3 regions of the Marinomonas foliarum genome follow, and region 2 is predicted to be linked to each of the others. Evidence: predicted binding sites of a transcription regulator. Region 2 holds the regulator's gene; each other region holds the start of a gene.
What was found. Region 2 encodes FNR, which switches genes on or off when oxygen is low (the NO sensors DNR and NnrR bind a similar motif). Its sites were predicted from a motif close to TTGATNTANATCAA; they were not measured.
Positions count from the first base shown of each region.

Region 1: trhP (prephenate-dependent tRNA uridine(34) hydroxylase TrhP) is a predicted target of FNR. The motif match lies at 3,070-3,083, and genes of this name have one in related genera.
Region 3: JSY38_RS03580 (cytochrome ubiquinol oxidase subunit I) is a predicted target of FNR. The motif match lies at 1,417-1,430, and genes of this name have one in related genera.

Region 1 covers NZ_CP070273.1:755,904-760,312, reverse strand. Annotated here, with positions in the region: gene JSY38_RS03515 (hypothetical protein) at 29-718, shown strand; gene trxC (thioredoxin TrxC) at 865-1,311, shown strand; gene JSY38_RS03505 (YfhL family 4Fe-4S dicluster ferredoxin) at 1,336-1,593, opposite strand; gene trhP (prephenate-dependent tRNA uridine(34) hydroxylase TrhP) at 1,604-2,974, opposite strand; gene JSY38_RS03495 (TonB-dependent siderophore receptor) at 3,519-4,409, opposite strand, start outside.
Region 2 covers NZ_CP070273.1:137,440-141,848, forward strand. Annotated here, with positions in the region: gene ttcA (tRNA 2-thiocytidine(32) synthetase TtcA) at 104-943, shown strand; gene JSY38_RS00685 (YfaZ family outer membrane protein) at 954-1,520, shown strand; gene JSY38_RS00690 (adenine phosphoribosyltransferase) at 1,601-2,143, opposite strand; gene fnr (fumarate/nitrate reduction transcriptional regulator Fnr) at 2,168-2,929, opposite strand; gene hemN (oxygen-independent coproporphyrinogen III oxidase) at 2,951-4,321, opposite strand.
Region 3 covers NZ_CP070273.1:773,378-777,786, reverse strand. Annotated here, with positions in the region: gene JSY38_RS03585 (lysophospholipid acyltransferase family protein) at 1-1,257, shown strand, start outside; gene JSY38_RS03580 (cytochrome ubiquinol oxidase subunit I) at 1,583-3,157, shown strand; gene cydB (cytochrome d ubiquinol oxidase subunit II) at 3,159-4,295, shown strand; gene cydX (cytochrome bd-I oxidase subunit CydX) at 4,357-4,409, shown strand, end outside.

The DNA.
Region 1 (4,409 bases), 620 kb from region 2:
CAATATGGCGTTCAAATAGGAGTGCTAGATGCAAGTTACGTTTTCCGTTCAAATCGATTCCTTTAAGAAAATTAGCAAGATTCCAAACGCGTGGTCTGACGAAGATTATCGTGCTCTTTTGAGCATTATGGATTTCGAGGATGACGTAGAGAAGATGGATGCGGCAGAGCTGCGCGAGATGTGCATGATGTCGTTAAATGATCTTGGTCCTGCAGATGCCGCCAAAGCTGTAATGACGCATTTATTTCCAGAGTTGGCAGAAGGCAAAATAGACCAAGTCAGCCACGATATGGTGGATGATCGTTCATGGGAAGAGTATGCCGACTGTCTGCTACATGAGCGTTTCTTTAATGCGTATGGTTTATTGCGTGAAGCTTTTAATGGCATATTTGCGAATCCTACCGGCGTTGAGCTTGCGCTGACAGTAACCGCGGGTCATGCGGAAGATATGGCGATATTTGATGAATCGTTGCATTCATCCATTGTGCGTTTATTGGCGAATGGGCAAGGCGATGATGCGCTGATTAATCGTTTATACGAAGACCAAATTAAAGGCACTCATTTCCCTGAAGCGCCGGGTCTTGTTTGGCAGCTTAAGCAAGTGGCAGACGAAGGCACAACCCGCCAGTTTAGCTTGGTGAGTTCCTATTTTTGGATGGAGAACTTCGAGCAGATGGAAAGCTTTGAGGCTGAATCCCATGCGGATGAAGAAAGTTAATCTCTTGGCGTGAGTTGAATTAAGCGAGCTAAGATGACAAAAAAGCGGATCAAATGATTCGCTTTTTTATTTTCAAGGTTGGCAATCCTTCGGTATTTCGATTTAATCGGGTTCTATTAATAAAAGTACTTGATCACGAGGTTACAATGACCAGTTCACCAATCCAAATTGTTTGTCAAAGCTGCAGAACAAAGAACCGTGTGCCGAAAGACAAGCTGGGCAATAAGCCTCTTTGTGGCAAGTGTAAAAAGCCTGTTCTTTCAACACAACCCATAATGGGCGGTGATAATAATTTTAGACGCTACATCAATGATAATGACCTTCCTGTTGTGGTGGATTTTTGGGCGTCTTGGTGCGGACCATGTCAGCAATTCGCGCCTATTTTTGAACAGTTAGCCAGTGAAATGTCGACAAAAGCCTGTTTTGTAAAATTAGACACTGAAGAGAATCAAACCACAGCGGGTAGCTTTAATATTCGTTCCATTCCGACTTTGATGATCTTCCATCATGGCAAAGAAGTCGCTCGCTTGTCAGGCGCATTACCGAAAGCACAATTCCAGCAATGGTTAGCGCAGAACTTGCCAGCGGCTTAAGATGTTTTGGATATTGGCAGGACGTTAAACGCTGGTATCAAAATGCATCTCAACAAACTTTTCATATAGCGCTTCTTCTGTTTCGCGTCTGTCTGGGTCGGGTTTAACACAGTCGATAGGGCAGACGGCGACACAGGTGGGTTGGTCGTAGTGACCAACACATTCTGTGCATTTATCTGGATCGATAACATAAATCTTCGCGCCCATGGTGATGGCGTCGTTCGGGCATTCGGGTTCGCACATGTCGCAGTTTATGCATCGATCGTTAATGAGTAATGCCATAACTTTGCCTCTATACCGTCGCGCTGGCGTGAGGTTGGCGAGTGTTCTGTCCTTCCGGTAGGTTTCTCATGAGGATGCCCATGGAGGCATCGATGCCTTGCGGGCAAGGGATAGACACCACATGGCCACTGCCTTTTGCCACGTCGATAGGGCGACCTTGTTTGTCGTTCAGTTCGCCCAATGCAAAAGTGACATTGCCTTTTGGCGTCATTAATTCCAACGAGTCTCCCACACTGAAGCGGTTCTTCACTTCAATAGTGAGTGAGTCTTCGTTGGTAGCAATGACTTCACCGACAAACTGCTGTTTGTCACTGATGGAGTTGCCTGTCTCATAGTTTTGTAAATCCACATGGCGATGGCGCTGTAAGAAGCCATCTGTGTAACCACGGTTTGCTAGGTTATCTAAGCTGCTCATGAGACTGGAATCAAATGGGCGACCCGCGACGGCGTCATCAATGGCTTTGCGATAGATTTGTGCGGTTCTGGCGCAGTAATAAAAAGATTTGGTACGGCCTTCGATTTTCAGAGAATGCACACCCATTTTTACGAGTCGCTCAACGTGTTGAATGGCACGTAAATCTTTTGAGTTCATGATGTAAGTACCATGTTCGTCTTCAAACGCTGGCATGTATTCGTCTGGGCGGCCGTGTTCTTGTAGCAAAAACAGTTGATCGCTTGGCTCCTGAATTTGCACGGCAGAGCTTGGTGCTGTGCTGCTGGCAATGATTTGACCTGTCTCGTCTTGTGTCGCTTCGTGGGCGTTGTATTCCCAACGGCATGCGTTGGTGCAAGCGCCTTGGTTCGGGTCGCGTTTGTTCATGTAGCCAGACAATAAACAACGTCCAGAATACGCCATGCATAATGCCCCATGAACAAAGACTTCCAGCTCCATATCGGGCACTTTAAGGCGAATTTCTTCGATCTCATCCAGTGATAGTTCACGGGATAAAATAACGCGGGAAATGCCTTGTTGCTGCCAGAATTTCACGGTTGCCCAATTGACCGCGTTGGCTTGTACCGATAGGTGAATCTGTTGATCGGGAAAGGCTTCGCGAACCATCATGATTAAGCCCGGATCGGACATGATCAGCGCGTCTGGCTTGAGATCAATTACCGGCGCCAAGTCTTGCAAGTAGGTTTTCAATTTCGCGTTATGCGGTGCGATATTGCTGACCACGTAGAGCTTTTTGCCCAGCTCATGGGCTTCATTAATACCGATGCCCAGCTTTTCCAAATCGAACTCGTTATTGCGTACTCGTAAAGAGTAGCGCGGCTGGCCCGCGTAAACGGCATCGGCTCCGTAGGCGAAGGCATAACGTAGGTTTTTTAACGAACCTGCTGGAGAGAGTAATTCTGGCATGAAGGCTTTTTCTTGAGACATGAGGTTCACCGATCGATCAAAACGGGCGGAGTTTACCTGCGTGTTAATTGAACTCAAGCTCTTAGGGCGGGATTAATCGTCTAATTAAGACCTGCTTGATCTAGGTCAAAATGCCTATCTGGAATGAGGTGTTTTACGGGTAGTCAAACGAGCAAAACCCCCTCCCAGCCTCCCCCTTAGCAGGGGGAGGAGCTAAACGACTTCCGTCGATTTGTAGGTCAGATGAACCGAGGAACGAAGGTGTGATCTGACGGTTAACGGTATACATAACGCTTGAAAACGTACGTGATGCATACCAATACCCTCACAGCATTGCCTTTGAAAAAGAGTCGATTAGCTAATGATTCCATATAAAGAAACTATACAAATCAACTGATTGAAGGCGGAATGAATTGAGGGTGAAGAAGTAATCTGTCACACGCCTGATCACGGTCGTACCTCCCTCATCAGGCCTACAAAACCCGCTCCAATCTTCGCTGACTACCTTTAGCGACCCTCCTTCTCGGAAATGACAGCAGTTAAAATGTTATTGTTTTTTACTCAGTTAAAAATCGTACGTGGCAGAAAGGTAAACGCGACGACGTTCGCCGACGAATGAACCAATTTTTTCGGTAAAGCCGCTGACAGCGTATTCTTTATCAAGCAAGTTTTTGATGTTTAGCTGGAATCGCCAATCTTGCCATTGTGTCTGCCATGACATGTCGTAGACGGTGTAAGGTTTTACGGTTTGGCCCTGTCGGTTTATCTGGTCGCTCACGAAATCGGCCCCAAAGGCAATAGAGGAGTCTATGCTAGGGAAGTCGTATCGTGTCCACAAACCGAGCTGGTGATAAGGCGCGTTAGCAAAACGATCTCCGTCGGCGTATTGAATACCGTCGTTGGCTTCTTTTACGATGGTGTCATTGTAAGCGTAACTTAGATTGGCTACCCAGCGAGGAGTGATGTCAGCCATGACATCTAGTTCAACCCCTTGACTGCGAACTTTACCAAAGGCAACCAGCAAGTTACTGTCATTTGGGTCTTCTTGCAGGATGTTTTCACGGGTGATGTGGTAAGCCGCTAGGTTTACGTTTAAGCGGTTGTTAAACCAATAGCTGCGTACACCGGCTTCAAATTGTTGGCTTTCTTCTGGATCGAACAGGCTGCCATTGGCCGACTTCTGTTGGTCTGCAGCGTCTTGTGGTACAAAGCCGGTCGAAAAAGACACATAAGGTTTCCAGTTGTCATTGATTTTATAAGTAGCACCAACTCGGCTGGAATAACCTGTGTCGTTGTAGTCTGCTTTTGTAGTTCCCGTTTTTATCTTATAACCATCGTATTTTTCTTCAATCCGATCAATACGAGCGCCAGCGAGCAAGTCTAGTTGATTGGTTACTTTCCATTGATCTTGAACATACAAACCAATTTGATCCGTTGTTGTCGTTTCATCGGTTTT
Region 2 (4,409 bases):
TATAATAGTGATTTAACGTGCACTTTTGCCCTGAAACCTTCATTTTTGATGCGATGGCGTTATCCTTATAGTAATATAGCGTCGTTTTATTTATAGCGTGTTTATGATGGATTTATCTAGTCGACCTAAAGAAAAGTTAGAGCTTAACAAGCTCCAGAAACGTCTGCGCAGACTGACAGGCCAAGCGATTGCTGACTTCAACATGATTGAAGATGGTGACAAGGTAATGGTATGTTTATCAGGCGGTAAAGATTCTTATACAATGCTGGAGATTCTTCGCAATCTGCAAGCAAGTGCGCCGATAGACTTTAGTATTGTCGCTGTCAATTTAGACCAAAAACAACCTGGCTTTCCTGAGCATATTTTACCTGCTTACTTGGAAGAATTGGGTGTTGATTACCACATATTAGAGCGCGACACTTACAGTATAGTAAAAGAGATTGTACCTGAAGGAAAAACCACTTGTGGGTTATGTTCAAGATTACGTCGTGGCTCGCTATACGGTTTTGCGGAAGAAATTGGTGCTACTAAAATAGCTCTTGGTCATCATAGAGATGACATTCTTGAAACCTTGTTTTTGAATATGTTCTTTGGTGGCAAGCTCAAATCTATGCCGCCTAAGCTATTAAGCGATGATGGCAAACATGTGGTTATTCGTCCTTTGGCTTACTGCAAAGAAAAAGATATCGAAGCCTTTGCTGTCATGAAAGAGTATCCAATTATTCCCTGTAATTTGTGTGGATCACAAGAGAACCTTCAAAGACAAGTTGTAAAAGACATGCTTCAAAAATGGGAAGTTGAATTCCCAGGTAGAACAGAAACTATGTTTTCTGCAATGCAAAACATTGTCCCTTCACACTTAGCAGATACAGAGTTATTCGATTTCAAAGGCTTGAAGCAAAACCCTGATGCTTTGAACAGATTAAACATTATTTCGTTATAGGATTTTAAAAATGAACATTACTTGTAAAACACTATTATTGACCGCTGGTATTTTAGGCGCATCAGTCGTAAACGCAGCGTCGACTGCTGGCGTAAGTTTAACTAACGAAACAGTAAAAGGTGATGTTAATTTTGACATGGGTACGTTCGGCGTAGACGCTGGCGTTGCTTATGACAAAGATGAAAGTTTCACAGCGACACACATTGGCGTTAACGTACAAGATGCAGACACAAGTGGACCATTACAAGTTGGGATTGGTGCTCGTGTATATGGCATCGATGCGGACGTAGAAAATGATAGCGATTTATCTATGGCACTTGCTTTAGGTGGTTGGTACCGCTACACACTACCTCAAGCAAACCGAATCAGCATTTATGGATCTATTTACTATGCCCCAGAAGTTTTATCTTTCACAAACTTAGACCATATGTATACCTATGAATTTCGTGCTGAGTACATGACAATGCGTAATGCCCGTGCATACATCAGCTATGGAAAAACAGTTGCAGTTTATGATAACAATAGCCGTGTTGAAGCGAATGAAGGCTTTGCAATCGGTGCCATGGTTGATTTCTAATAGTTGTAAGGCTCTAACACAAACTAAAAAGGTGGCTAAAGCCACCTTTTTTCTATCCTTAAAATGCTCAAATAGCGATATCAATCACCATCATAAGCACAAAGGCTAAACACTGGTATGTTAGTGTCTCGTAGTTTTTGACTGCCGCCAAGGTCTGGCAAATCAATAATTGCTGCAACCTCTTTAATATTCGCACCTTGTGCTGACAGTAATTCTATTGCGGCGAGAAGAGTTCCACCTGTTGCTATTAAGTCATCAAACAATAAGACTTCATCACCTGCTTTAACCGCACCTTCTTGTATTTCTAACTCAGCCTCTCCGTATTCTAAGGCATACTTTTGTGAAATAGTCTTGCCTGGCAGCTTGCCTTTCTTACGAACCAAGATCAGTGGTTTTTGTAATTCATACGCAAGAACAGCAGCAATAAGAAAGCCACGAGCATCAATACAGGCAATGTGAGTAATATCAGAAGAAATATAGCGATGCACATAAGCATCCACAACCATTCTCATCCCTTTTGGGTCACTAAAAATGGGAGTAATATCCCGAAAACTGATGCCTTGCTTAGGCCAGTCTTCTATTGTTTGTATTAGTGACTTAACGTAAAAATCATCGTAGAGCATTATGGTATTGCCTCAATATATCAATCAAATTTGACTGATTTTACCACAATCACTCGCAACCCCAACGAGTTTTTGCATTTCTGGGAAATCAACGATTTCAATCTCTTTACCATCGACATGTATCAACTCATTTTTTTGAAAACGAGTAATAACACGACTAACCGTTTCTACCGCAAGCCCTAGATAATTACCAATCTCTCCACGAGACATAGACAAACGAAAAGAGCTGGCTGAGTATCCACGCTTTTTAAAACGGTTAGATAAGTTCAGTAGAAAAGAAGCCACTTTTTCATCTGCGTTCTTTTTACCCAAAAGCACCATCATCTGTTGATCATCAGATATTTTACGGCTCATAACTTTAAAAATTTGATGTTTTAAGGAGGGGATTTGTGATGAAAGCTCTTCTAGATGACTAAACGGAATTTCACATACGGTCGTAGTCTCAAGTGCTTTTGCTGACACAGGGTAGGCTCCTGAATCAATTCCACTTAAACCGACCAGCTCGCTAGGACAATAAAAGCCTGTAATCTGCTCTTCTCCAAAGGAGGTAATGTTAAATGTTTTTAACGTACCTGAACGTACAGCATAAACAGAATCAAAGGCCTCACCTTGGCGAAACAAGAACTCTCCCTTTTTAAGGGGTTTTTTACGCTCAATAATCTGGTCTAATCGATTAATATCTTCATCTGCAAGTGCGATTGGAAGGCAAAGTGCGCTCAAACTGCAGTTTTGGCACTGTGAAGTGAGCGTACTGTTAAATCGTGAGTGTGTGTGTGTCAGTGACATATCAATCTCCCTGATATTAATTCAAATAACTTTTGAGAATTTTACTGTGCTATTTAAATGCTTATCGAAAACCATACAAATACAGCGAATAAGCAAGCGTCCACGGCCTGTGATCTTAATAGTGGTCTGCATTCCACTTCGATCAAACTCCAACATTCCATCCTGAAGCATGGGAGTTAAGCTATCTATTTCCTGTGAGAAATACTTATCAAAATCAATACTAAATTTTTGCTCAACTAACGTCATGTTTAACTGAAACTGTGATATTAGAGTCATGATGACATGATGGCGTATTCTATCATCACAGTCACTAATATATCCCTTAGCAATAGCTAACTGACCTTTTTCAATACTACTCCTATAAGTAGGTAAGTCAGTATAATTCTGAATATATACGCCATTTAGTTCACTAATTGCAGAAACACCAAATGCGATTAAATCCGTGCCCGCATGTGTAGTGTAGCCCTGAAAGTTTCGTTGTAATTCTCCCTGTTTTTGAGCTATGGCTAGTTCATCATTCGGTTTTGCAAAATGATCCATACCAATGTATTCGTAACCAGCGGCCAATAAGTATTCTATGCTCATTTTAAGCAAATCAAGCTTCATACTAGATAAAGGCAAAGAGTCATCACTTATGCGTCTTTGAGCGCGAAAACGATCAGGTAAATGTGCATAATTAAACAAAGAAATCCGCTCTGGTGATAATGAAACAACCTGTTTAAGCGTTTCTTTAAAGCCTTCAATAGATTGATAAGGCAAGCCATAGATTAGATCGAAATTAATCGATTTAATGCCTAACTTCCTAGCGTCTTCAACAAGGCTTTCAACCATACTATAGGGCTGTACTCTATGTATTGCTTTCTGAACCTTATGATCAAAGTCTTGGACGCCAACACTAATTCGGTTGATACCCATTTCAGTCAGTAGCTCAAGTTTTGAGTAGTTAATCTCTCTAGGATCGATCTCAATACTGTAATCCTGTGAACCATCATTAACCAAATTGAAATATTGTTTGACGCTATCAAATAATACTTTAATAAGATCTTCTGTCAGGAAAGTAGGGGTGCCACCACCAAAATGGAGCTGTGTGACCTTCCTTGAGTCATCAAGCATAAGACTACGCAGTCTCATTTCTTCACCTAACAACTCAACATACTCTATCCCTTTATCGTATTGCTTAGTGACAATCTTGTTACACGCGCAGTAGTAACAAAGGTGCGCGCAAAATGGAACATGAAAATACAAACTAAGATCTGCTTCCGATGGCATTAACATCTTGTCAATCAGCGCTATTTTGCTGATTGAAGCGTCAAACTGTGGAGCAGTAGGATAAGAGGTATAGCGAGGCCCAGATAAATCATACTTACTAATAAGTGCGGAATCCCAGATCATTATTCGTTCCTATTAAAATTTCTAATAGGAATTCTACTCTTTCAAGCAAGAGCTTATTCTGACACAGATCAATAGTTATCTTCCTGAA
Region 3 (4,409 bases), 640 kb from region 2:
CAGGCGTTAGCCGACATCGAATGGAGTCAGTCGGTCGCTAATTTCTTAAAGCGCAGCGAAGCGACGACGGTGCCGATTTTTATTAATGGCAAAAATAGTGAGTTGTTTTATCAAGCCGGTCGCATCCATCCTTTGCTACGAACCGCTATGTTGGGCCGAGAACTGCTTAATAAAAAATCCTCAGTCATTGAGATTTCTATCGGCAGTGCCATACCGTTTGCGGAAGTGAGCCAGTTTGAAAGCAATCAAGACCTTGTTAGCTACTTACGTTTGAATACCTATTTAATGAGCCCTCAACATGCTCAGGAATCGGTTGTCCAAGATGACAACAAAGATTTGCCCATCATCGAGCCGATTGATCCGAGTCTTTTAGAGAGTGAAATTGCTAATCTGCCAGGCGATATGCTGTTGGTGGAGCAAGGCGAGTTCAGTGTTTATTGCGCTCCGACGCAATCTATCCCCTTGCTGATGCAAGACATTGGCCGTATCCGCGAAGAAAACTTCCGCGCGGTGGGCGAGGGTAGTGGTTTGGCCTGTGACGTGGATGAATACGACCTTTACTACCATCAATTGTTTGTTTGGCATCATGGTAATAAAGAAGTCGTTGGGGCCTATCGAATGGGGCTGGTGGATAAACTTATTGAAGCGCATGGCTTAAAAGGTTTGTATTCGCGCAGCTTGTTTAACTATGACCAAGCATTTATTGATAGCCTGGATCACAGCATTGAAATGGGTCGATCGGTTGTCGCGGCTAAGTATCAAAAGAATTTAAATTCGCTGCTCTTGCTATGGAAGGGGATTGCTACCTTTGCTTCTCGCAACCCAAAATATACGCATTTATTTGGCCCTGTCAGCATCAGTAATGAATACAGCCATACGGCACGTCAATTGATCGCCGCAACCTTGTCGATTCATTATTACGATAAAGAAAAAGCCAGCTTGGTGATGCCATCGACGCCACTGCGCAACAGCGGGTCGGTATTTTGGCAGCCTAATTTGTTGTCTTCCTTGGCGAGTGTCACCTTGCTTTCTAAAGTCTTATCGCGAATGGAACAGGGCAAAGGTTTGCCCGTATTGATTCGTCAGTACTTAAAAATGAACGGTAAGCTGGTGTGCTTTAATGTCGACCCAGCTTTTAATAATTCATTGGATGGCCTGATCGTGGTGAATTTAAAAGAAGTGCCTCTGTCTATTTTGGCAAAATACATGGGACAAGACGACGCTAAGGTATATTTAGAAACAGTCTTGAAAAAATAGCCAAAGAGATAGCCAAATAAATAGCAATCATGGAGGCTGAACGAAATGCGTCACAGCCTCCATGATCATGTTTGGTTTTTTATCTTCATGTTTTAGAACCCTTTCATTACCTCTTTAAAACAACCTTTTTTACTACTTATTCCTTTCACTCTCTTTATCTTGATCTAACGCAATGTTTTGGATCGCTTCTGCACTCATAATCTGGACTTATAGTAAGCCTTGAAATGTTTTGAGGCTTCGGTGGGCGTTGGATAACAAGAACACTCAATCAAATAAGTGTCTACGATCGTCTTTTTTCTCAATCAAATGAATGGGTTGAAGTTATATGATTAACGAAGCTGTAGTGGAATTATCGCGATTTCAGTTTGCTTTCACTGCTCTGTACCACTATTTGTTTGTCCCTTTAACACTGGGGATGGCTTTCTTACTGGCAATCATGGAGTCTGTCTATGTCATTACGGGTAAGCAAGTCTACAAAGACATGGTTAAGTTCTGGGGTAAACTTTTTGGTATTAACTTTGCGCTAGGTGTAACAACGGGTTTGACAATGGAGTTCCAGTTCGGGACTAACTGGTCTTACTACTCTCATTACGTCGGCGATATTTTTGGTGCCCCTTTGGCCATTGAAGGCTTAATGGCTTTCTTCCTTGAGTCGACATTGGTTGGTTTATTTTTCTTTGGCTGGGATCGCCTCAGTAAAGTGAAACATTTAATGGTGACTTGGGGCGTAGCGCTAGGTTCTAACTTGTCAGCTTTGTGGATCTTGATCGCCAATGGTTGGATGCAAAACCCAGTAGGATCAGAGTTCAACTACGAAACCATGCGTATGGAGCTCGTCGACTTTGGTGCTTTGATATTAAACCCAGTGGCGCAGGTGAAATTTGTTCACACCGTATCAGCAGGCTACACAACAGGGGCGATGTTTGTTCTGGTTATTTCAAGCTACTACTTATTGAAAGGCCGTGACCTTGCATTTGCTCGCCGTTCTTTCGCTATCGCTTCAGCGTTTGGTTTAGCGTCTATCTTGAGCGTTATCCTTCTAGGTGACGAATCTGGTTACGAGCTAGGCGAAGTGCAAAAAGTGAAATTAGCAGCGGTTGAAGCGGAGTGGGAAACACAAGAAGCACCAGCAGACTTCACCTTAATCGGCTTTCCAAACCAAGAGCTTGAAGAAACCGAGTTTGCTATCAAAATTCCTGGTCTAATGGGCTTGATCGCAACACGCTCTCTAGACAAAGAAGTAACAGGCATCAAAGAGCTGAAAGAGCATAACCGCCAACGAATTATCAATGGTATTTATGCCAACCAGTTGCTTGAGAAGTTACGCAGCGGTTCAACGGATCCGCTAGTAAAAGAAAACTTCGAGAAAGTAAAAGACGATCTTGGTTACGGATTGTTGGTAACAGCATTCAATGAAGACATGAACAAAGTGACATCTGAAGAGATCGATCAAGCGGTTGAATACTCTATTCCGCAAGTTGCGCCATTGTTCTTTGCCTTCCGCATCATGGTCGGCTGTGGTTTCCTAATGTTGTTTGTCTTCGCTGCTGCTTTTTACCAAAACGCGCGTCGTCGCATTGGTCAAAGTCCTTTGTTCCTGAAATTTATCGTAATTTGTTTGCCGCTTCCTTGGATTGCCAATGAAGCAGGTTGGTTTGTTGCGGAATACGGTCGTCAGCCTTGGGCTATTGGTGAAATATTACCGGTTCATGTTGCGGTCTCTAGCTTAACAGCCACAGAAATCTGGATCAGCCTTGCAGGCTTCGGGCTTCTTTATACAGCGTTCCTAATTGCTGAGATGTACTTGATGATTCGCTTTGCGAAACAAGGCCCTTCTAGCTTGCATACTGGACGTTACGCACTTGAACAAGAAACGGCTCAGCTAAAACAAGGGGTGTAAGATGGATTACGAATTATTAAAAGTGATTTGGTGGGTGTTGATCGGTGTTCTACTGATTGGCTTCTCCGTGACAGACGGTTTTGACATGGGCGTAGGCAGTCTGCTTAAAGTGATCGGTGGAACAGACTCTGAACGCCGAATCATGATCAACTCGATTGCGCCTCACTGGGACGGCAACCAAGTTTGGTTTATTACAGCTGGCGGTGCGTTATTTGCCGCTTGGCCTGTGGTGTACGCGACAGCGTTCTCTGGCTTTTACTTTGCAATGTTGTTGGTATTGGCCGCGTTGTTCTTCCGTCCAATCGGCTTTGACTACCGTTCTAAACTCGAAAATACTAAATGGCGAACAAGCTGGGACTGGGGAATCACTTTTGGGTCAGCCGTTCCGCCAATCATTTTCGGTGTGGCGTTTGGTAACTTGCTGCAAGGCGTGCCGTTCGAATTTGATCAATACATGCGTGCAACTTACACCGGTTCTTTCTTTGCTCTGCTAAACCCATTTGCGATTCTTTGTGGTTTGGTCAGCTTGTTAATGCTAATGACGCAAGGCGGTGCTTGGTTACAAATGAAGACAGATGATGCGCTACTTGAAAAAGCCAGTCGTATCACGGCAATCACAGGTGCCTTGGCTGCTGTGTTGTTCATCTTGGCGGGTGTGTGGTTGGCTTACGGTATCGATGGTTATGTTTTGACCAGCGCTATCGATGGCAATGCAGTGGTAACACCTTTGATGAAAACAGCCGAAGTTCAAGCTGGTGCTTGGTTGGCTAACTATGACAAAGTGCCTGCACTTATGTTGGCTCCGCTTATCGGTATTGCAGGCATGTTGTTCGCAGCACTGACTGCCGTGCTGAGAAAAGGCGCCTTGTCTTTCTTGAGTTCCTCTTTGGGTATTGCCGGCATTATTGTTACAGCGGGTGGGTCAATGTTCCCATTCTTGATGCCGTCTTCAAGTTTTCCAAACATGAGTTTGACTATGTGGGATGCGACATCTAGTGAAAACACCATGATGATTATGTTTGTGGTGGCTTGTATCTTCGTACCGATTGTTCTGGCTTACACGTTATGGAACTACTTTGTGATGTATGGTCGTCTGACTAAGAAACACATCGAAGAAAACAATCATTCACTTTACTAGTCATTGATATAGAAGATAGAGCGCTTTGGGCTCTGTCTTCTAGCAATAAGAGGAATAAGTTATGTGGTATTTTGCTTGGGTTCTAGGCGTATTGTTAGCCTGTTCGTTCGGTAT